One region of the Geodermatophilus sp. SYSU D00742 genome, then DNA from elsewhere that is predicted to be linked to it. Evidence: riboswitches for the same ligand, from Rfam matches in the RefSeq annotation. Region 1 holds a riboswitch; each other region holds the start of a gene.
What was found. A riboswitch is a leader RNA that binds a small molecule or an ion and turns the genes downstream of it on or off. The one in region 1 is predicted to bind S-adenosylmethionine.
Positions count from the first base shown of each region.

Region 1 (6,907 bases):
GGACTCCGTCGCCGACGACGCCCGCGACCTCGCCGGGCGCGGCTACGTCGTCCTGACGTACTCCGCGCGCGGCTTCGGGGCCAGCACCGGCCGGATCGGGCTCAACGACCCGCGCTCCGAGGTCGCCGACCTGTCCACGCTGCTCGACCGGCTGGCCGAGCGCGAGGACGTGCTCCTCGACGGGGACGGCGACCCGCGCGTCGGCGTCGCGGGGGGCTCCTACGGCGGGGCGCTGGCCCTGCTCGGCGCCGCCTACGACGACCGCGTCGACGCCATCGCCCCGCAGATCACCTGGAACTCGCTGACCACCGCCCTGTTCCCCTCGCAGGTGGGTGCGGACGACGCCGGCACCGTCGCCGCCACCCCCCGCAGCAGCGACGCCGGCGTGTTCAAGCGTGTCTGGGCCGGGTTGTTCTTCAGCATCGGCGGGGCGCCGACCGACGGTCTGCTGTCCGCGCTCGGCGGCGGGAACGGCCGGGGCGGTGCCTCGGCCGACGACGCGGCCGCGGACGGCGGGACGCCCGCGCTGCCCCCGGTGGACCCCGCCTCGGTCGACCCGGCCGCGGTGGAGCAGCTGCTGACCTGCGGGCGGTTCCGCGCCGACATCTGCGCCGCCTACCAGACCGCCGCGGCCACCGGCACGCTGACGCCGGAGATCGCCGCGGCGCTGGACCGCAGCAGCCCCGCGACGGTCCTCGACCGCATCGACGTGCCCACCCTGCTGGTGCAGGGCACCCGGGACTCGCTGTTCGGCCTGGACCAGGCCGACGCCAACGCCCGCGGCATCGCCGCCACGGGCGCGCCGGTCAAGGTGGTCTGGTTCTCCGGCGGCCACGACGCGCAGGCCTCGGAGCGCACGACGGAGCGGCTGCGCGAGCAGGTGGCGGGCTGGTTCGACTGGCACCTGCGGGGGGAGGGCGAGGACCCGGGCACCGGCTTCGAGTTCCCCGAGCCGACGGGCGTGGGCAGCGGCCTCGACGTCCAGGGCGGCTCGCAGACCGTCGCCGCCGACAGCTACCCGGGCCTGGCCGGCACGGCGGCAGCCGAGCGCCGGTCGATCGCCCTCGACGGCGGCGTCCAGCCCGTCGTCACCCCGGCCGGCGGCTCACCGTCGGCGCTGACCACCTACCCGGGCCTGGGCTCGGTCACCGCGGCGCTGGGCGGGACGACGATCGAGATCCCGGGCCAGGCCGCCGCCTTCGACAGCCGGCCGCTCGACGAGGCGGTCGAGGTGGTCGGGGCGGCCACGGTCGACCTCGCCGTGGCCTCGCCGTCGGGCAGCGCGACGCTGTTCGCCAAGCTCTACGACGTCGGCCCCGACGGCGGGATGACGCTGCCGTCGGGCCTGGTCGCCCCGCTGGCCCTCACCGGTCTCTCCGCCGACCCGACCGCGCCGACCACGGTGTCGGTGACGCTGCCGGGGATCGTGCACCGGTTCGAGACCGGCCACACGATGCGCGTCGTCGTCTCCTCCACCGACCAGGCGTTCGCCCTGCCGGCGGAGTCCTCCGTCTACTCGGTGGCCCTGGGCGGCGGCGACGGTGCGGCGCTGGCCGTGCCGCAGGTCGAGGCGCAGGCCGAGGGCGTGGGTGGCACGTCGCGCTGGTGGGTGCTGCTGGGCGTGCTGGCTGCGCTCGGGCTCCTCGGCTGGGCGACCGCGGTGCTGTGGGGACGCCGGCGCCGCCGCCGCGTCTCGGCCGTGGAGCCCGACGGCGAGGACGTGCCCCTGCGGTTCACCGGCGTCACGAAGGCCTACAAGGACGGCTTCGTCGCCGTCCGCGACCTCTCCTTCGAGGTCCGGCGGGGCCAGGTGCTCGGCCTGCTCGGCCCCAACGGCGCCGGCAAGACGACGTCGCTGCGCATGCTCATGGGCCTGATCACGCCCACCGAGGGCCGGATCAGCATCTTCGGGCACGCCGCCGGGCCGGGCGCGCCGGTGCTCTCCCGGCTGGGCTCCTTCGTCGAGGGCACCGGCCTGCAGCCGCACCTCTCCGGCCGGGACAACCTCCGGCTCTACTGGGCGGCCACCGGCCGGCCGGCGGAGGACGCGCACATGGAGGAGGCGATCGAGGTCGCCGGCCTCGGCGCCGCCATCGACCGGCCCGTCCGGCGCTACAGCCAGGGCATGCGCCAGCGGGTGGCGATCGCCCAGGCGATGCTCGGCCTGCCGGACCTGCTGGTGCTCGACGAGCCGACCAACGGGCTGGACCCGCCCCAGATCCACGCCATGCGCGAGGTGCTGCGCTCCTACGCCGCCACCGGGCGCACGGTGATCGTGTCCAGCCACCTGCTCAGCGAGATCGAGCAGACCTGCAGCCACGTCGTCGTCATGGCCAAGGGGCAGAAGATCGCCCAGGGGACGGTCGAGGAGATCGTCGGCGTCGGGGGTGCGGTGCTCGTCGGCCTGGCCGACGACGCCGAGACCGACCGGGCGATCACCGTCCTCGAGGGCCTGCCCGGGGTGTCGGCGAGCCGCACCGACGAGGGGCTGGTGGCCGAGCTCGACGGCACCAGCCGCGCCCGGGCGCTGCAGGCGCTCGTGGCCGAGGGCATCGAGGTCGACCAGTTCACGCCGCGCCGTCGGCTCGAGGACGCCTTCCTGGCGCTGGTGGGGGAGTCATGACGATGCAGCGAGCCGCCGAGCCGGCCCGGGCGGCCGCCCCGGGGGAGGGGCACGTCCAGCCGACCGGGGCGGTGGCCGGCTACCGCCCGGAGCGCACCCTCCGGCTGTCGGTCGAGCTGCGGCGCCAGTTCAAGCGGCGCCGCACCATGGGCGTCTTCGCGCTGATGGTCGCGCTGCCGCTGATCCTCATCGCCGCGCTCCAGCTGGGGGCCAGCGAGGAGGCCGCGGAGAACGACCGGCTCAACCTGGTCGACGTCGCCACCTCCAGCGGGCTGAACTTCACCCTGTTCGTGCTGTTCGCGACGACGGGCTTCTTCCTGGTCGTCGTCTACGCGCTGTTCTTCGGTGACACCGTCGCCGCCGAGGCCCAGTGGGGGTCGCTGCGCTACACGCTGGCCACGCCGGTGCCCCGCATGCGGCTGCTCCGGCAGAAGTGGTACGCGGCGCTGGTGATGTCGGTCGGCGCGCTGCTCGTCCTCGTGCTCACCGGGCTCGTCGCCGGCGGCATCGCGTTCGGCTTCGAGGCCATCCAGACCCCGATCGGCGTGACGCTGCCGCAGGGGGAGGGGCTGCTGCGGCTGGCCGGCATGGTCGGCTACCTCGCCGTGCACCTGCTGGTCGTGGGCACGCTGGCGTTCTGGTTCTCCACGATCACCGACGCGCCGCTGGCCGCCGTCGGCGGTGCGGTGTTCACCATGTTCGTGTTCGCGATCCTCGACCAGGTGGAGCAGCTCGGCTCGATCCGCGACTGGTTCCCCACCGCGGAGGAGTTCGCCTGGACCGACCTGCTGCATACCCCGGTCGACTCCGGTGACCTGTTCCGCGGCGTGGTCCAGTCGCTGGTCTACGCGGCGGTGTTCACCGCGCTGGCCTTCCGCCACTTCGCCCGCCGCGACGTCACCTCCTGAGCGGAGTACCACGGCGCGGTGTCGTGCCCGAGTGGGGCCCGGAGGGCTCCGCGAAGGATGCGACGGTGGGACTCCGCGGAACAGGGGACGGCACGTGGCCGCGGTGCGGTCCGGAGGACCGCGATGTCACAGCGAGGCGCGGACGGCCTGGGCCCAGCCCTCGCCCATGGGGGCGTCGGTCACCGTCACGTTGGGGACGGCGGCCAGCAGGTCGGCCATGCCGTCCACGGTGGCCCCGTTCGCGGTGATCCAGAGCCGGCCCACCGCGGGCGCCATCTCCAGGTCGCTCACGCTGTCGCCGATGGCCACCGCGTCGGCGGGGGTGAGGCCGCGGCGCTCGAGGTCCCAGGCGATCGCCGCGCCCTTGGAGATCCCCCGCGGCATCAGGTGGTAGACCCGCGGCGGCAACGCCTCCGGCGCCAGGGTCATCCGGGACGTCGCCGGGATGGAGCCGTTGTCCTTCAGGGTCAGCCAGCCGGCGCCCATCTCGGCCAGCTCGGCGTCGACGGCCAGGGGGTCCACCCGGCCGCGCAGCAGCGCGTCGGTGCGGTGGGTGACGTGCCAGGGGGCGTGCCACTCCAGCCGGCCGGCGTGGCGGGCGAGCAGCTCCTCGACGACGCCGAGCCCGGCCATCACGTCCATGGGGGTGCGCCCGGCGTGCTCGGCGGGCAGGTCGCCGGTGAGGTGGTGCAGGTTGCGGCCGGCTTCCCAGCTGACCACCGAGCCCAGTTCGGCGATCGCGCCGTCCGCCGCGAAGATCCGCGCCGCCTCCACCACCTGCTCGAAGGTGCGCCCGCTGACCAGGACCAGGGTGACGCCGGCGCGGTGCAGGTCCAGCAGCGCCGTGGCGGGGGAGTCGGTCAGGTCGCGGGCCGCGGTGTGCCAGAACGACCCTCGCGGACCGACCATCGTGCCGTCGAGGTCGGTGTAGACGATGCGCGCGGAGGAGGAGGCGGCCACGGACACATCGTGGCCGGGCCCGTGCCGCGTGCAGCACGTGGGTACAGTCAGCGCTGTTCCACTCATCCAGAGGGGCAGAGGGACACGGCCCGACGAAGCCCCGGCAACCGCCGCCTGTGCGTCCGCGCAGCGGAAGGTGCCAATTCCGTCCCACCCGGCTCGACGGCCCGGGGTGGGGAAGATGAGGAGGTAGTCGTCGCATGACCCTGACCGCTCCCGGCTCCGTCCAGGCCGACTCGACCGCCGGCGGTCCCGTTCCGCCGAACCCCGCCCGCGGCCTGGTGTGTCGCAACTGCGGTGCCACCTTCGGCCTGATCGCCGAGCACGCCTGCGCCGAGTGCTTCGGCCCCCTCGAGGTCGACTACGACCCGGAGGTCATGCGGGCGGTCACCCGCGAGCAGATCGAGGCCGGCCCGCAGAACATCTGGCGGTACGTCGCGCTGCTGCCCGTGGGTCACGACCCCGCCTCGCGCGTGTCCCTGGACCCGGGCATGACCCCGCTGGTGCGCGCCGACCGGCTCGCCGCGGAGCTGGGCCTCACCGGCGGTCTGTGGGTCAAGGACGACTCGGCCAACCCGACGCACTCGTTCAAGGACCGCGTGGTCAGCCTCGCCGCCACCGCCGCCAAGGGCCTGGGCTACGCCAAGATCGCGGCCGCCTCCACCGGCAACCTCGCCAACTCCGTCGCCGCGCACGCCGCCCGCGTCGGCCTGCCCTCGTACGTCTTCATCCCCTCCGACCTCGAGCCGGGCAAGGTCGTGCAGTCGGCGGTCTACGGCCAGACGCTTGTCGCCGTCGAGGGCTCCTACGACGACGTCAACCGCCTGACCAGCGAGCTCGCCGAGACCGACGAGTTCGAGGACACCGCCTTCGTCAACCAGAACGTGCGGCCCTACTACGCCGAGGGCTCCAAGACGATGGGCTACGAGATCGCCGAGCAGCTGGGCTGGCGCATCCCGGCCCAGGTGGTCATCCCCATGGCGTCCGGGTCGCTGCTGACCAAGGTCGACAAGGCCTTCCGCGAGCTCACCGCCGCCGGCATCGTCGAGGCCACCGAGTGGACGATCTTCGGTGCCCAGTCCGCCGGCTGCGACCCGATCGCCACCGCCTTCGACAACGGGTGGGACGTCGTCAAGCCGGTGAAGCCGACCGGCATCGCCAAGTCCCTCAACATCGGCAACCCCGCCGACGGCCCCTACGCCCTCGACGCGATCCGCCGCACCGGTGGCTCGGTCGGGCGGGTCGGCGACGAGCAGATCGTCCAGGGCATCCGCGACCTCGCTCGCACGACCGGTGTCTTCGCCGAGACCGCCGGCGGGGTCACCGTCGCGGTGCTGCGCCAGCTGGTCGAGGACGGCCAGCTGGACCCGGCCGCGGAGACCGTCGTGCTCAACACCGGCGAGGGGCTGAAGACCCTCGATCCGCTCGAGCCGGTCGTCGGCCCGACGCACGTGGTCGAGCCCTCCCTGAGGTCGGTGCGGGCCGCGGGCCTGATCGGGTGAGCGGGTAGGGTCGAACGCGATACGGGTCGTCCGGGGGGTCCCCCGATCCGGGGTGTCGCGTGCGTGAGTTTGCTCTCACCACGGCTTTTGTGCTGTACGTTCTCCCGCGGTTCCAGTTCCACGTTCGTGTCCGGCGGGCGGAAGAGCTAGACCCGACGCCGGAACGGCTGGCGTCGTCCGCACGCACGAAACGTGGGAGCACACGTGGCACAGGGCACCGTGAAGTGGTTCAACGCCGAGAAGGGCTTCGGCTTCATCGCCGTCGACGGCGGCCAGGACGTCTTCGTCCACTACTCGGCCATCCAGATGGACGGGTACAAGAGCCTCGACGAGGGCCAGCGGGTCACCTTCGAGGTCGTCCAGGGCGAGAAGGGTCCGCAGGCCGACGGCGTCCGCGTCGCCTGAGTCACCCGGTCCGTCACCGAGGCCCGGTCCCCGTGAGGGGGCCGGGCCTCGGTGCTGTCCCGCCTCCACCGCGACCAGGGCGGCCCCACGCGGCCACGACCGACCCGCGGGCTCGGCGGGCTCCCCGGGAACGGGCGTGGACGGGGCCCCGTGCAGGTCGGGGGCGGCACGCGGCCACGGTGTCGGCCGGAGGACGACCGTGTGCTTGCACTCGGCAGGGTCGAGTGCCAGACTCGCGATTGGCACTCGACAGTGCCGAGTGCCAATCAGGTCGGATGCGGTGAGGCGCTGGTGCGCGGGCCGACGGAGTGCCCGTACCACCGGTGTCGTCCGTCGCGGGCGCCGAACCCGGCCGTGCAGCGATCCATGCATGGAGGACATCACCACATGGCCAAGATGATCGCCTTCGAGGAAGAGGCTCGCCGCGGCCTCGAGCGGGGTATGAACACCCTCGCCGACGCCGTCAAGGTGACCCTCGGCCCCAAGGGCCGCAACGTCGTCCTCGAGAA
Region 1 covers NZ_JBJGYJ010000009.1:141,173-148,079, reverse strand. The annotation lists gene ACI78V_RS09030 (alpha/beta fold hydrolase) at 1-2,623, shown strand, start outside; gene ACI78V_RS09025 (ABC transporter permease) at 2,620-3,531, shown strand; gene ACI78V_RS09020 (HAD family hydrolase) at 3,658-4,491, opposite strand; SAM riboswitch class I at 4,551-4,679, shown strand; gene thrC (threonine synthase) at 4,692-5,993, shown strand; gene ACI78V_RS09010 (cold-shock protein) at 6,198-6,398, shown strand; gene groL (chaperonin GroEL) at 6,786-6,907, shown strand, end outside.

Region 2 (6,907 bases), on a different contig from region 1:
CCCGGACGGCGAGGCGCGGCGGACCGGCCAGCAGGTGGGGGCGGCCGCCGCGGCCGCCCTCGTCGCGGCCCGCGCCGACGACGGGCGGGACGCCCCGATCACCCTCCCCAGACCCGAGGAGCCCCCGCCCGGGATGTGGGTGCCCACCGGCAACGGGGAGATGACGGCTCCGTGGCTGGGTTTCACCGAGCCGCTCGTCATCGACTCGCCGCAGCAGTTCGCCTCGGACGGGCCCGACCCGCTGGAGAGCGAGGAGTACGCCGCCGACCTCGCCGAGGTGGCCGCGATGGGCTCCGCGACCAGCACGAGCCGCTCCGCCGAGCAGACCGACCTCGCCCTGTTCTGGAGCGACAACCCGGTGCGGCAGTACCAGGACGCCATGCGGGAGCGGGCGGTCCGCCAGCGGATGGACATCGTGGACACGGTGCGCATGTTCGCCGTCGCCAACAGCGCCGGGGCCGACGCGCTGATCACCTGCTGGCGGGTCAAGTACGAGATCCCCTTCTGGCGCCCGGTCACCGCGATCGCACAGGCCGACCGGGACGGCAACCCCGCCACCACACCGGACCCGGGGTGGACCTCGCTGCGGGCGGCGCCGCCGTACCCGGAGAGCCCCAGCGGCCACGGCTGCGTCAGCTCCGCCGTCGCGGAGAGCCTCGAGGAGCTGTTCGGCCGCGGCCGGGTGGACATGGTGATCCGCAGCAACGTCACGAACACCACCCGGACCTACGACGACGAGGAGGCCTGGCTGGACGAGGTCACCCAGGCACGGATCTGGCTCGGCATCCACTTCCGCGACGCGATGGACGACGCCCGGCAGATCGGCCGCGCGGTCGCCGACGAGGTCGTCGACCGCGGGTCCGGGCCGACCGGCCGGTGAGCCGGAGAACCGCCCCGGAGGTCACCCCGCACGCCTGCCGCCCGCCCCGCGGCCTGCGCGTGCGGGGCGCCCGGCCCGGGCACGGCAGGACCTGACGACGCGGTGAGCAGTGGTTCGACACCTCTGCTCTATTGATCCTCGATAGATAGCCCGCGAGACTCGATATGTGACGAGTTCCCGCGGGCGAGCCGGCTGCCGACTGGACGATGTGCTCGCGGGGGTCGCGACGTGACCGGCACGGGGACGGTCGACGTCCTGGTCGTGGGCGCCGGGCTGGCGGGGCTGCACACCGCCACCCTCCTCGCGCAGCGCGGCCACGACGTGCTGCTGGCCGAGCGGCGGCCCACGCTCACCGGCGCCATCCGCACCACGGGGATCTTCGTCCGGAAGACGCTCGACGACTTCCCGCTGCCCCCGGAGCACCTGGGACCCCCGATCCGGCGGGTGGTGCTCTACCCCCCGGGGCTGCGTCGTCCGGTGACCCTGGTCAGTGCGCGCGACGAGTACCGGGTGGGGGACATGGCGCCGCTGTACGCGGCGACCGCCAGGGCCGCGGCCGACGCCGGCGTGCGGATCGCGCTGGGGACCCGCTACGCCGGGGGGCGGGCCGGCCGGTACCTGCTGGTCGGGCGCAACGGACCGGCGCGGGTGCGGGCGCGGCTCGTCGTCGGCGCCGACGGGGCCCGCTCCCGGGTGGCCCGAGACCTCGGCCTGGACCGCAACCGCCACCTGCTGGTCGGAGCCGAGGAGGTGTTCGCGGTGCCCCGGGACGGGCAGCCGCCGGCGTTCCACTGCGTCCTCGACCCCTCGCTCGCGCCCGGCTACCTGGCGTGGGTGGTCAACGACGGACGGCACGCCCACGTCGGCGTGGCCGGCTACGCCGACCGTTTCCCGGACGGCATGCGCCGGGCCCTGGAGCGGTTCGGCGCCTCGGCGCCCGGGCTGTCCGGCGTCCTCCGGCCCGACGTGGTCGAGCGGCGCGGTGGCCCGATCCCCGTCGGTGGCCTGCTGCGGCGGATCGGCTGCGCGGACGGGTTGCTCGTGGGTGACGCGGCCGGGGCGGTCTCCCCGCTCACCGCCGGTGGCCTCGACCCCTGCCTGCGCCTGTCGGAGCGTGCCGCCGAGGTCCTCGACGACGCCCTGCGCGCCGGGCGGCCGGACCCGCTGGCCACCTACGACGGTGCCGCCCTCCGGGCCGCCTTCCGGGGGAGGCTGCTGCTGCGCCGGGGGCTGGCCCAGGTGCGCACGCCCGCCGTCGCGACGGCGCTGTTCCCGCTGCTGCGCACGCCCCTCGGGCGGGCCGCGGCCCGCCGGGTCCTCTTCGGCGACCGGTCCTTCCCCTCCACCTGACCGGAACGGCCGGCGGAGCCCGCGCCGGGGGCCGCAGGCTTCGCGCGGTCACCCGCCCTGCCCGCTGCGTAGACTCGGCCGGCAACACCATCCGGAGCGGCTGAGAGACCTGGCTCGGTGACGTCGCAGCAACCCCCCGCCTCGGCGGACGAGGGTGCTACTGCCAGGACCGATGGAGGACGCGATGACTGACGCAGGCCGCACGTGGGCTCGCCGGCACGTCGACCTGTGCCGGACGGCCACGGCCCTGTGTCCGTCGCTGCACTCGCCCGGCGCGTCCGGGTAGCTCCCCTCCACCCCGGACAGGAGCGGCCGCCGGGGCCCGTGGCCGCGATCCGCGTCGCCGGTGCCGTCTGGTGACGCCCGATCGTGGGCACACACCTGCCGGGGTCGGCTCACCGACCGCGCTGCGCCGCGCCCGTGGCCGCGTCGCGCTCCTGCGCCGCCCCACCGCCCCACCGCCCGGACCCGCCCCCGCCTGCTCACACGAGGACAGCACTCCGTGATCGAACTGCACGACGTCCGCAAGGTCTTCCCTGCCCGGAGACGCGCCGGGGAGGTGGTCGCCGTCGACGGGGTCACCCTGCGGGTGGCGGCCGGGGAGTTCGCCGGGGTGGTAGGTCCCAGCGGGTCGGGCAAGAGCACGCTGGTACGTCTGGTCAACCTGCTGGAGCGGCCGACGTCGGGGTCGGTGACCGTGGACGGGCGGGTGCTCACCGAGCTGCCCGACGACCAGGTCCGCGCGGCCCGCCGGTCCATCGGGATGGTGTTCCAGCACTTCGAGCTGCTGGACTCGCGGACGGCCGCGGGCAACGTCGAGCACCCGCTCGAGCTCGCCGGGGTCGGCCGGGCCGAGCGCCGCCGCCGGGCCCTCGAGCTGCTCGACCTCGTCGGGCTGGGGGAGCGCGCCGGGGCCCACCCCGGGCAGCTGTCCGGCGGGCAGAAGCAGCGGGTGGCCATCGCCCGCGCGCTGGCCGCCCGCCCCACGGTGCTGCTCTGCGACGAGGCCACCTCCGCCCTGGACCAGGCCAGCACGACCAGCGTGCTCGAGCTCCTGCGCCGGGTGCGGGCGGAGCTGGGTCTCACCGTCCTGCTCATCACGCACGAGATGTCGGTGGTCAAGGCGGTGTGCGACAGCGCGGTGCTGCTCGACCGCGGCCGCGTCGTCGACGGCGGCCGGCTGTCGGAGGTCCTGACCCGGGAGCACTCGCCGCTGGCCGACGCCCTGCTGCCGGCCCCGGTCGCCGACGCCGGCGCCGGCCACGGCGGAGCGCTGCTCCGGGTGACGGTCACCGACCGCACCCCCGAGACCGTCGTCCTGCAGACGCTGGTCGGCGCCCTGGGGCTGGCCGTGGAGATCGCCGGCGGCTCGGTGGAGACGGTCGCCGGCGGGCGCTACGGCCGGCTGCTGCTGCGCGTCACCGGGGACCTGGACCGGCTGGAGGGCGCGGTCCGCGGGCTGCGCGACGACGGCGTCCTCGTCGAGCGTGTGCCGGCGGGAACCGAGCCGGCTCCGGCCGCGGAGGGAGCCCGATGAGCGACTGGAGCCGCGTCTACCCGCAGCTGGTCGAGGCCACCTGGGAGACCCTCTACATGGTGGGCGTCGCGGCGGTGGTCACCGTGCTGCTCGGCGTTCCGCTGGGGGTGCTGCTCACGGTCACCGCACCCGGCGGGCTCGCCCCGCGGCCGCTGCTCAACCGTGCCCTCGGACTGGTGGTCAACCTGGGGCGCGCGCTGCCGTTCATCATCCTGCTGGTGCTGGTCGCCCCGGTGACCCGCGGCATCGTCGGGACGACCATCGGCTCGACCGCGGCCATCGTGCCGCTGACCATCGGCGCCGTCCCCTTCCTCGCCCGCCTGGTGGAGACCAGCCTCCGGGAGGTCGCCCCCGGGAAGGTCGAGGCCGCGATGGCCATGGGCGCCCGCCGCCGGGACGTCGTCTCGACCGTGCTGCTGCCCGAGGCGCGACCCTCGCTGATCGCCGGGACCACCGTGACCGTGGTGGCCCTGGTCAGCTACTCGGCGATGGCCGGGGCCGTCGGCGGCGGCGGGCTCGGGGACTTCGCGATCCGCTTCGGCTACCAGCAGTTCCGCACCGACATCACCCTGCTCACCGTCGTCCTGCTGCTCGTCCTCGTGCAGGCCCTGCAGTGGGCCGGGGACCGCTGGGCGCGCCGCCTGGCCCACGTCTGACTCATCCCGCTGGTGGCCGTCCGGCCACCGTTCGCCCCGCACCACCCCGAAGGAGAACCCCTCCCATGCGCTCCCGCCTCGCCGTCCTGCTCGCCGCCTCCTCGGCGGCGGTCGCCCTCGCCGCGTGCGGCGGCGGCGGCGACCCCCAGCTGTCCGCGGCCGACGAGCCGCTGCGGGTCGGCGCCTCCCCGGTCCCGCACGCCGAGATCCTGCGCTACATCGACGACGAGCTCGCCGCCGACGCCGGGCTCGACCTCGAGATCGTCGAGTTCACCGACTACGTGCAGCCCAACGTCGCCCTGGACGACGGCTCGCTGGACGCCAACTACTTCCAGACCGTGCCGTACCTGGAGGAACAGGAGGCCAGCGCGGGCTACGACTTCGCCGCGCTGGAGCCGGTGCACATCGAGCCGCTGGGGATCTACTCCAGCTCGCTGACCGACCTCGCCGCGCTCCCCGACGGGGCGACCGTGGCGATCCCCAACGACCCGACCAACGCCGCGCGTGCCCTGCGGCTGCTGGAGGCCAACGACCTGATCACCCTGGCCGACACCGGCGACGCCGCGCCGACGTCCCTGGACGTCCAGGACAACCCCAAGGGCCTGGAGATCTCCGAGGTCGAGGCGGCCCAGGTGCCCCGGTCCCTGGCCGACGTGGACATCGCCGTGATCAACGGCAACTACGCCATCGAGGCCGACCTGGTGCCGGCCGAGGACGCGCTGGCGCTGGAGGAGGCCGAGGGCAACCCCAACGCCAACCTGGTGGTCGTGCGCACCGGTGACGAGGACGACGAGCGGATCCAGCAGCTGGAGGAGCTGCTGCACTCCGACGAGGTCCGCCAGTTCATCGAGTCCACCTACGAGGGCGCCGTCATCCCCGCCTTCTGACCGACGGCCGGCGGCGAGCCGGTGCACCGGCCCGCCGCGCCCCGTGCCGGGCGCTGGGGCAGGATCGGCGCCCGGGTGAGGTCCCGCCGGGCGGTGTCCGACGGCACCGCCGCCGACGCGGCGGGGAGAGAGAGGACGGGGCCCGGGATGGCGATGAGCGAGGTCGACCTGCGGCGCCGGTGGTCGGCCGGGCGGGCGTGCCACGGACTGTGGAGCATGCTGCCCGGTGCGGTGACCGGTGAGGTCCTGGCGCGGACCGGCGCGGACTTCGTCGTCGTCGACCTGCAGCACGGCGCCCTGGCCGAGGCCGAGCTCCCCGGGGTCGCCGCGGCGATCACCGCAGCGGGCTCGGTGCCGCTCGTGCGGACCCGCAGCCCGGCGTTCGCCGACGTCGGCCGCCCCCTGGACCTCGGGGCCCGGGGCGTGATCGTGCCCAACGTGCGCGACGCCGCCCACGCGCGGGAGGTGGTCGCCGCCGGCCGGTACGCCCCGGCCGGTGGACGGTCGATCGGGCGGCTCTCCGGCGGGGCCGACCAGCCGCTGGTGGTCGTCATGGTGGAGGCCGCGTCCGCGCTCGACGACCTCGACGCCCTCCTCGCCGTCGAGGGGCTGGACGGCATCTACGTCGGTCCGGGGGACCTCTCGTTGTCCCTGGAGCTGACCGGCGCGGAGCACCGGGCGCAGCTGCGCGGCGTCCTGTCCTCGGTCATCGCCCGGGCCCGCGACGCCGGCCTGCCCGTGGGCGTGCACGCCTTCAACGGCGAGGACGCCGCCGGGTACGCCGCCGAGGGCGCCACGATCGTCACGGTCGCCGTCGACGCCGCCGCCCTGGGCGAGGTCATGGCGCACCACCTCGGCCTCGCCCGCGGCTCGTCGGCGCGGAACGGGCCCTGACCCGGACGCGGCGCGCCCGGCTCAGCCGGCCGTGCCGGGCGCACGCCTGGCGGCGCCGTCGGCGTCCGTGGCCGGCAGCCGCACCCGCAGCACCGTCTCGCCGGGACGCGTCTGGATGCTGATGTCGCCGTGGTGCCGGTCCACGACGCGCCGGGAGATGTCCAGCCCGAGACCCGTGCCCTCGCCCACGCCCTTGGTCGTGAAGAAGGGGTCGAAGGCGTGCTGCTGGACCTCGGGCGTCATCCCGGCGCCGGTGTCGCCGACCTCCACGACCACCGCGTCCCGCTCGAGCCGGGTCGAGACGCGCAGCGTCCCGCGACCGTCCATCGCGTCCAGGGCGTTGGCGATCAGGTTGGTCCACACCTGGTTCAGCTCGGCCGCGAGAGCCGCGATGCGCGGCACGTCCCGGCTGTAGTCGCGCACGACGGTCACGCCCGCCGGGATGCGGGGCGCGAGCATCGCCAGCGTGCTGTCCAGCCCCTCCGCCAGGTCGGTCTGCTGCATCGGGGCCCGATCCAGCTGGGAGTAGGACCTCATCGCCGTGATGAGTTCGGAGATGCGGCGGGTGGACTCCTTCACCTCGGCCAGCAGACCGGTCGCGGACACGGTGCTCGCCACCCACCCCAGTCCGGGTCCCAGCCGGGCGGCGCCGAGCGCCTCGGCCACCCGCTCGCACCAGTCGACGTCGGCGCCGACGGAGGAG
Region 2 covers NZ_JBJGYJ010000019.1:9,640-16,546, reverse strand. The annotation lists gene ACI78V_RS14195 (vanadium-dependent haloperoxidase) at 1-880, shown strand, start outside; gene ACI78V_RS14190 (NAD(P)/FAD-dependent oxidoreductase) at 1,109-2,230, shown strand; SAM riboswitch class I at 2,315-2,409, shown strand; gene ACI78V_RS14185 (putative leader peptide) at 2,403-2,516, shown strand; gene ACI78V_RS14180 (methionine ABC transporter ATP-binding protein) at 2,733-3,767, shown strand; gene ACI78V_RS14175 (methionine ABC transporter permease) at 3,764-4,423, shown strand; gene ACI78V_RS14170 (MetQ/NlpA family ABC transporter substrate-binding protein) at 4,489-5,310, shown strand; gene ACI78V_RS14165 (HpcH/HpaI aldolase family protein) at 5,464-6,204, shown strand; gene ACI78V_RS14160 (ATP-binding protein) at 6,226-6,907, opposite strand, start outside.
Region 2: another riboswitch for S-adenosylmethionine. It lies ahead of ACI78V_RS14185 (putative leader peptide); the one in region 1 lies ahead of thrC (threonine synthase).

Region 3 (6,907 bases), on a different contig from region 1:
CGTCGGTGCGCACCGCGCCCCCCTCGGGGCTGCGCCGGTTCTGGTCGGCGGTGCCCCACCACCTCGGCCGCGCCCGCACCTCGACCGTCGTCCTGACGGTCCTCTTCCTCGCCATCGGCACGCTGTACCTGTACGTCCGCCCGCCGGTGACCGGCGTCGGCACGATCCAGCAGCCCGCCGGCAGCACCCAGCCCGCGCCGGCACCGGCACCGGTGACCACCGAGCCGACCCGGGCCCCCGAGACCACCGAGCCCACCGGGACGACGGAGCCGACGCCGACCCCCACCCGCAGCACCGCGCCGACCAGCACGCCGCGCGAGACGACCGGGACGACGCCGGAGGAGACCACCCCCGAGGAGGGGACGACGAGGACCAGCCCCCGCGAGCCGGCACCGACCCCCGCGCCGACGTCGGACGCCCCCGTACCGACCACGTCCCCGTAGCCGTGACGGCCGCCACGCACGGCGGTCACCCAGGCACCTCGCCGCGCCGGGGCCGTGGTCCACAGGGCAGGATCAGCACCCCGCGCCTCGGCGGACGAGGCGCCTGTGGAGGGAGACAACCCGTGGCCATCCGATCCCTGACCCGGCGTGGACGGGTCGCCGTCGCGGCCGCCGCCGGCCTGACCCTCGTGCTCGCCGGCTGCGGGGACGACTCCGGCGGCACCGACGCGGGCAGCGGTGGAGGTGGCGCGGCGGCGAGCACCGAGCCGTTGCCGACGGTCGAGGCCGACGAGGCGCTCGCGGCGATGGTCCCCGCGGAGGTCGCCGAGGACGGCGTGATCACCGTCGGCACCGACAGCAGCTACGCCCCGAACGAGTTCATCGCCGAGGACGGCGAGACGATCGTCGGCTTCGACGTCGACCTGTTCAGCCTGGTGGCGCAGAAGCTCGGGCTGGAGGCCCGGTTCGAGACCGCCGACTTCGGCTCGATCATCGCCGGCGTGGGCTCGGGCCGGTACGAGACGGGTGTCTCCTCGTTCACGATCAACCCCGAGCGACTGCAGCAGGCCACCATGGTCAGCTACTACTCCGCCGGCACCCAGTGGGCCACGAAGGCGGGCAACCCCGACGGCGTGGACCCCGACAACGCCTGCGGGCTGACCATCGCCGTGCAGCGGGCCACCGTCCAGGTCGACGACATCACCGCCCGCTCGCAGGCCTGCGAGGCCGCCGGTGAGGAGCCGATCACGATCAACCAGTACGACCTGCAGAGCGACGCCACCGCGGCGATCGTCTCGGGCGCGGCCGTCGCCGGCCTGGCCGACTCCCCGGTCATGGCGTACGCCGTCCAGCAGACGGGCGGCCAGCTGGAGCTGCTGGGCAACATCTACGAGGCGGCGCCCTACGGCTACGTCGTGCCGCTGGACCAGACCGAGTTCGCCCAGGCGCTCGCCGACGCCGTCCGCGCGCTCATCGAGGACGGCACCTACACCGAGGTGCTCGAGCGGTGGGGCGTGGAGAACGGCGCCATCGACGACCCGACGGTGAACCCCACCGTCGGCTGACCGGAGCCCTCCGCCATGGCCGCCGAGGCCCCCGACACCACCCGGCCGGCACCGCCCGAGCGCATCGAGGCGGTGCCGGTCCGGCACCCGGGGCGGTGGGTCGCCACCGCCGTCATCGCCGTGCTGGCGGCGATGTTCGTCCACATGCTGGCCACCAACCCGGTGTTCCAGTGGGACTTCATGGTCGACAACATGTTCTCGCCCCCGGTCCTCCGCGGGGCGCGGACGACGTTGGTCATGACCGTCCTGGCCATGGTGCTCGGGGTGGTCCTCGGCATCGTCCTGGCCGTCATGCGGCTCTCGCCCAACCCGGTCGTCTCCGGCACCGCCTGGGCCTACATCTGGTTCTTCCGCGCGATCCCCCGGATCGTCCTGCTGTTCTTCGTCGCCAACCTCGGCGCCCTCTACGCCACCTACGAGTTCGGTTTCCCGTTCGACCGCCAGCTCATGGACCTGTTCGGGTTCGACGCGGACCTGCGCCTGTTCGGCTTGAACGGCAACCAGATCTTCACCGGCTTCTTCGCGGGGCTGCTGGGTCTGGCGCTGTCCGAGGCGGCCTACATGGCCGAGATCGTGCGGGCCGGCATCCAGTCGGTGGACCCCGGCCAGGCGGAGGCCGCCCACGCCCTGGGCATGAGCCGGGGCAAGACCATGCGCCGGATCGTCCTGCCCCAGGCGATGCGGGTCATCATCCCGCCCACGGGCAACGAGACGATCGCGATGCTCAAGGACACCTCGCTGCTGATCGCCGTCCCGGTGACCACGGAGCTCAACTTCCAGCTGCGGGCCATCGGCAGCCGCACCTTCCAGATCATCCCGATGGCCGTGGCCTCGATCCTCTGGTACGTGGCGCTGGCCAGCCTGCTGATGATCGGCCAGCACTTCCTGGAGCGGCGGTTCAGCCGCGGGTTCGGCACGCGGGAGACACGGGCACAGCGGGCCGCGCGCAGGGCGCGGGGGATCGGGGGCACGAAGTGAGCGTCGCGGCGCAGCCCATGGTGCGGGCCGAGGGTGTGCGCAAGTCCTTCGGCCACGTGGAGGTGCTCAAGGGCATCGACCTGGAGGTCGCGCCCGGCGAGGTGGTGTGCGTGATCGGCCCGTCCGGGTCGGGGAAGTCGACCTTCCTGCGCTGCGTCAACCACCTGGAGAAGATCGACTCCGGCCGGCTGTGGGTGAACGGCCACCTCGTCGGCTACCGCGAGCACGGCGGCAAGCTGCACGAGCTCCACGACCGGCAGGTGGCCGCGCAGCGGCGCGAGATCGGCATGGTGTTCCAGCGGTTCAACCTGTTCCCCCACATGACCGCGCTGCAGAACGTCATGGAGGCGCCGGTGCAGGTGAAGGGCGTCCGCAAGGAGGAGGCCCGGGCCCGGGCGGTGGAGCTGCTGGAGCGGGTGGGGCTCGGGGACCGGGTGGACAACTACCCGAACCAGCTCTCCGGCGGCCAGCAGCAACGCGTCGCGATCGCCCGGGCCCTGGCGATGGAGCCCAGCCTCATGCTCTTCGACGAGCCGACCTCCGCCCTCGACCCCGAGCTGGTCGGGGAGGTCCTGGACGTGATGCGGGGGCTGGCCGACTCCGGCATGACGATGGTCGTCGTCACCCACGAGATCGGCTTCGCCCGCGAGGTGGGCGACTCCCTGGTGTTCATGGACGACGGCGTCGTGGTGGAGTCCGGCAACCCCCGCGACGTGCTCACCGACGCCCAGCACCCCCGCACCCAGGCGTTCCTCTCCAAGGTCCTCTGAGGAACCGGCACCCGGGGGCGGCGGCCGTCCCCGCCCTCACCAGGAGGTGACGACGGCGATGCCGGGCGCCGAGCCGACCGCGGCCAGCGCCGCGGCGGCGTCGTCCAGGGGCAGGTGGCGGGTGACCAGACGCTGCGGGGCCAGCCGCCCGGCCGCGATGAGGCCGATCAGCTCGGGGTAGGCGTGCGCGGCCATGCCGTGGCTGCCCAGCACCTGCAGTTCGCGCGCGATGACCAGCTCCATCGGCACCGACGGCCGGCCCTGCGCCGGCGGCAGCAGCCCGACCTGCACGTGCCGGCCGCGCGGGCGCAGGCACCGCACGGAGTCCTCGCAGGTGACCGCCGCCCCGAGCGCGTCCAGCGAGACGTGCGCCCCTCCTGCGGTCAGCTCCACCACGGCCGCCGGCACGTCCGCGCCCCCCTCGACGACGTACTCGGCGCCGAGGTCGCCGGCGAGGTCCAGCGCCGCCGGGGAGACGTCGACCGCGACCACCCGCGCACCCGCCGCCACGGCCACCTGCACCGCCGAGAGCCCGACACCGCCGCAACCGTGCACGGCGACCCACTCGCCGGCCCGGACGCCGCCCACCTGGACGACCGCCCGGAAGGCCGTGGCGTACCGGCAGCCCAGCGCCGCCGCGGTCCCCTCGTCGAGGCCGTCGGGCAGGGCGACGAGGTTGACGTCGGCGGCGTCGAGGGCGACGAACTCCGCGAGTGAGCCCCAGTGGGTGAAGCCGGGCTGCGTCTGGTGCGGGCAGACCTGGTGGTCCCCGGCGGCGCACTGCGCGCACCGGCCGCAGGCGTTGACGAAGGGGACGGTCACCCGGTCGCCGGCCCGCCACCGGCGCACGCCGGCTCCGACGGCGGCCACCGTGCCGGCCAGCTCGTGGCCGGGCACGTGCGGCAGGACGACGTCCGGGTCGTGACCCTGCCAGGCGTGCCAGTCGCTGCGGCAGATGCCGCTCGCGCCGACCCGGACGACGACGCCGCCGGGCGCGGGATCGGGCGTGGGCACCTCCCGCACGCTCAACGGGCCACCGAACTGCTCGAACACCAGTGCACGCACCCGGGCAGCCTCCCGCACCGCCACGGGCGTCCCCCCGGGGGCGGGCTTCCCCGTGCGACGGCCGGCTGCCTAAGATCGCGGCTGGCTCACGAGAGGCAGTGCGAAGCACCTGGCTGGCTGCCCGGCAACCTCGACTCCGTCCGAGGTGCTCCAGGGGAAGAGCCGGCCGGTCGGCGCCCGCCGCCCGGCAAGGACGGAGGTCCCCGTGCGCCGCGGGGTCTCCCGACGAGAGGAGACCGGCGCATGACCGACCCGCAGAGCTGGAGCTTCGAGACCCGGCAGATCCACGCCGGCACCAGCCCCGACCCCACGACCGGGGCCCGCGCGCTGCCGATCTACGCCACGACGAGCTACCAGTTCCGTGACGCCCAGCACGCCGCCGACCTGTTCGCGCTGGCCGAGATGGGCAACATCTACACGCGGATCATGAACCCGACGCAGGACGCGCTCGAGCAGCGCGTGGCCTCGCTGGAGGGCGGCGTCGCGGCGCTCGCCGTGTCCAGCGGCCAGGCGGCGGAGACCCTCGCGATCCTCAACATCGCCGAGGCGGGCAGCCACGTCGTCGCCTCGGCCTCGCTCTACGGCGGCACCTACAACCTGCTGCACCACTCCCTGCCCAAGCTGGGCGTCAGCGTCTCCTTCGTCGAGGACCCCGACGACCCGCAGAACTGGCAGTCGCTGGTGCAGGAGAACACCAAGGCCTTCTACGCCGAGAGCATCGGCAACCCCAAGGGCGACGTCCTCGACATCAGCGCGGTGTCGGAGGTGGCGCACCGCAACGGCGTCCCGCTGATCGTCGACAACACGATCGCCACGCCGTACCTCATCCGGCCGATCGAGTTCGGCGCCGACGTCGTCGTGCACTCGGCGACGAAGTACCTCGGCGGGCACGGCACCGCGATCGCCGGCCTCATCGTCGACTCGGGCAACTTCAGCTGGACCGGTGGCAAGTTCCCCGGCTTCACCGAGCCCGACCCGACCTACCACGGTGTGGTCTACGCCGACCTCGGTGCGCCGGCGTACGCGCTCAAGGCCCGCGTGCAGCTGCTGCGCGACCTCGGCCCGGCGATCTCGCCGTTCAACGCCTTCCTCGTCGTCCAGGGCATCGAGACGCTGTCGCTGCGCATGGAGCGGCACGTGGCCAACGCCCAGCGGGTCGCGGAGTTCCTCGAGGCCCACGACGCGGTCGACCGGGTCAACTACCCGGGCCTGGCGTCCTCCCCGTGGCACGCGGCGCAGCAGAAGTACGCGCCCCGCGGCGCCGGCGCCGTCCTCACCTTCGAGCTGCACGGCGGCGTCGAGGCCGGCAAGCGGTTCGTCGACGCCCTGGAGCTGCACAGCCACGTGGCCAACATCGGGGACGTCCGCAGCCTGGTCATCCACCCGGCGTCGACGACGCACTCCCAGCTGACCGCCGAGGAGCAGCTGACCACCGGCGTCACCCCGGGCCTGGTGCGGCTGGCCGTCGGGCTGGAGGGCATCGACGACATCCTGGCCGACCTCGAGGCGGGCTTCCGCGCCGCGAAGTCGGCTGAGTGACAGGGGCATCCTGATGGTGGGCGGCGGGGTCCGGGTCGGGCAGGTCGCTGCCCCCTGGGCTCCGCCGCGGCCCGGCGGTTGGCGCGAGGGCGACCCGGCGGGCGACCGCCGCTTCCTCGACCTGCCCGGGCCGTTCGACCTGGAGCGCGGCGGCTCGCTGCCCGCCGTCCGGGTCGCCTACGAGACCTGGGGCGTCCTCGCCCCGGACGGCGGCAACGCCGTCCTCGTAGAGCACGCGCTCACCGGCGACAGCCACGTCGCCGGGCCGGCCGGGCCGGGGCACCCCACGCCGGGCTGGTGGGAGGGGCTGGTCGGCCCCGGCGCCCCGCTGGACACCGACCGGCTGTTCGTCGTGTGCGCCAACGTCCTCGGCGGCTGCCAGGGGACGACGGGGCCGTCCTCGGCAGCTCCGGACGGCGTTCCGTACGGCTCCCGTTTCCCAGCGGTCACCGTGCACGACCAGGTCCGGGTGGAGGCGGCGCTCGCCGACGCGCTGGGCATCGGCCGGTGGGCGGCGGTGCTCGGCGGCTCGATGGGCGGCATGCGGGTGCTGGAGTGGGCGGTCGCCTTCCCCGAGCGGGTGGCGGCGCTGCTGTTCCTGGCCTCCGGGGCGGCCGCGACCGCCGACCAGGTCGGCACCCAGACGACCCAGCAGGCCGCGGTCCGCGCCGACCCCGCCTGGGCCGGCGGCGACTACCTGCCCGGACCGGGCCCGGTCGCCGGCCTCGGCGTCGCCCGGCGGATCGCGCACCTGACCTACCGCAGCGCGCTGGAGCTCGGCGAGCGCTTCGGCACCGTCGTCCAGGCCGACGGCCGCTACGCCGTCGCCTCCTACCTCGACCACCACGCGGACAAGCTGGTCGGCCGGTTCGACGCCGGCAGCTACGTGGCCCTCACCGAGAGCATGAACTGGTGGGACGTCGGCCGCGGCCGCGGTGGGGTGGACGCGGCGCTGTCCCGGGTGACGGCGCGGGCGGTCGTCGCCGGGATCGACTCCGACCGGCTCTACCCGCTCGCCCTGCAGCAGCAGGTGGCCGACGGTCTACGC
Region 3 covers NZ_JBJGYJ010000004.1:50,863-57,769, reverse strand. The annotation lists gene ACI78V_RS04045 (hypothetical protein) at 1-443, shown strand, start outside; gene ACI78V_RS04040 (ABC transporter substrate-binding protein) at 566-1,507, shown strand; gene ACI78V_RS04035 (amino acid ABC transporter permease) at 1,523-2,485, shown strand; gene ACI78V_RS04030 (amino acid ABC transporter ATP-binding protein) at 2,482-3,255, shown strand; gene ACI78V_RS04025 (zinc-binding dehydrogenase) at 3,292-4,320, opposite strand; SAM riboswitch class IV at 4,405-4,520, shown strand; gene ACI78V_RS04020 (bifunctional o-acetylhomoserine/o-acetylserine sulfhydrylase) at 4,564-5,859, shown strand; gene metX (homoserine O-acetyltransferase MetX) at 5,873-6,907, shown strand, end outside.
Region 3: another riboswitch for S-adenosylmethionine. It lies ahead of ACI78V_RS04020 (bifunctional o-acetylhomoserine/o-acetylserine sulfhydrylase); the one in region 1 lies ahead of thrC (threonine synthase).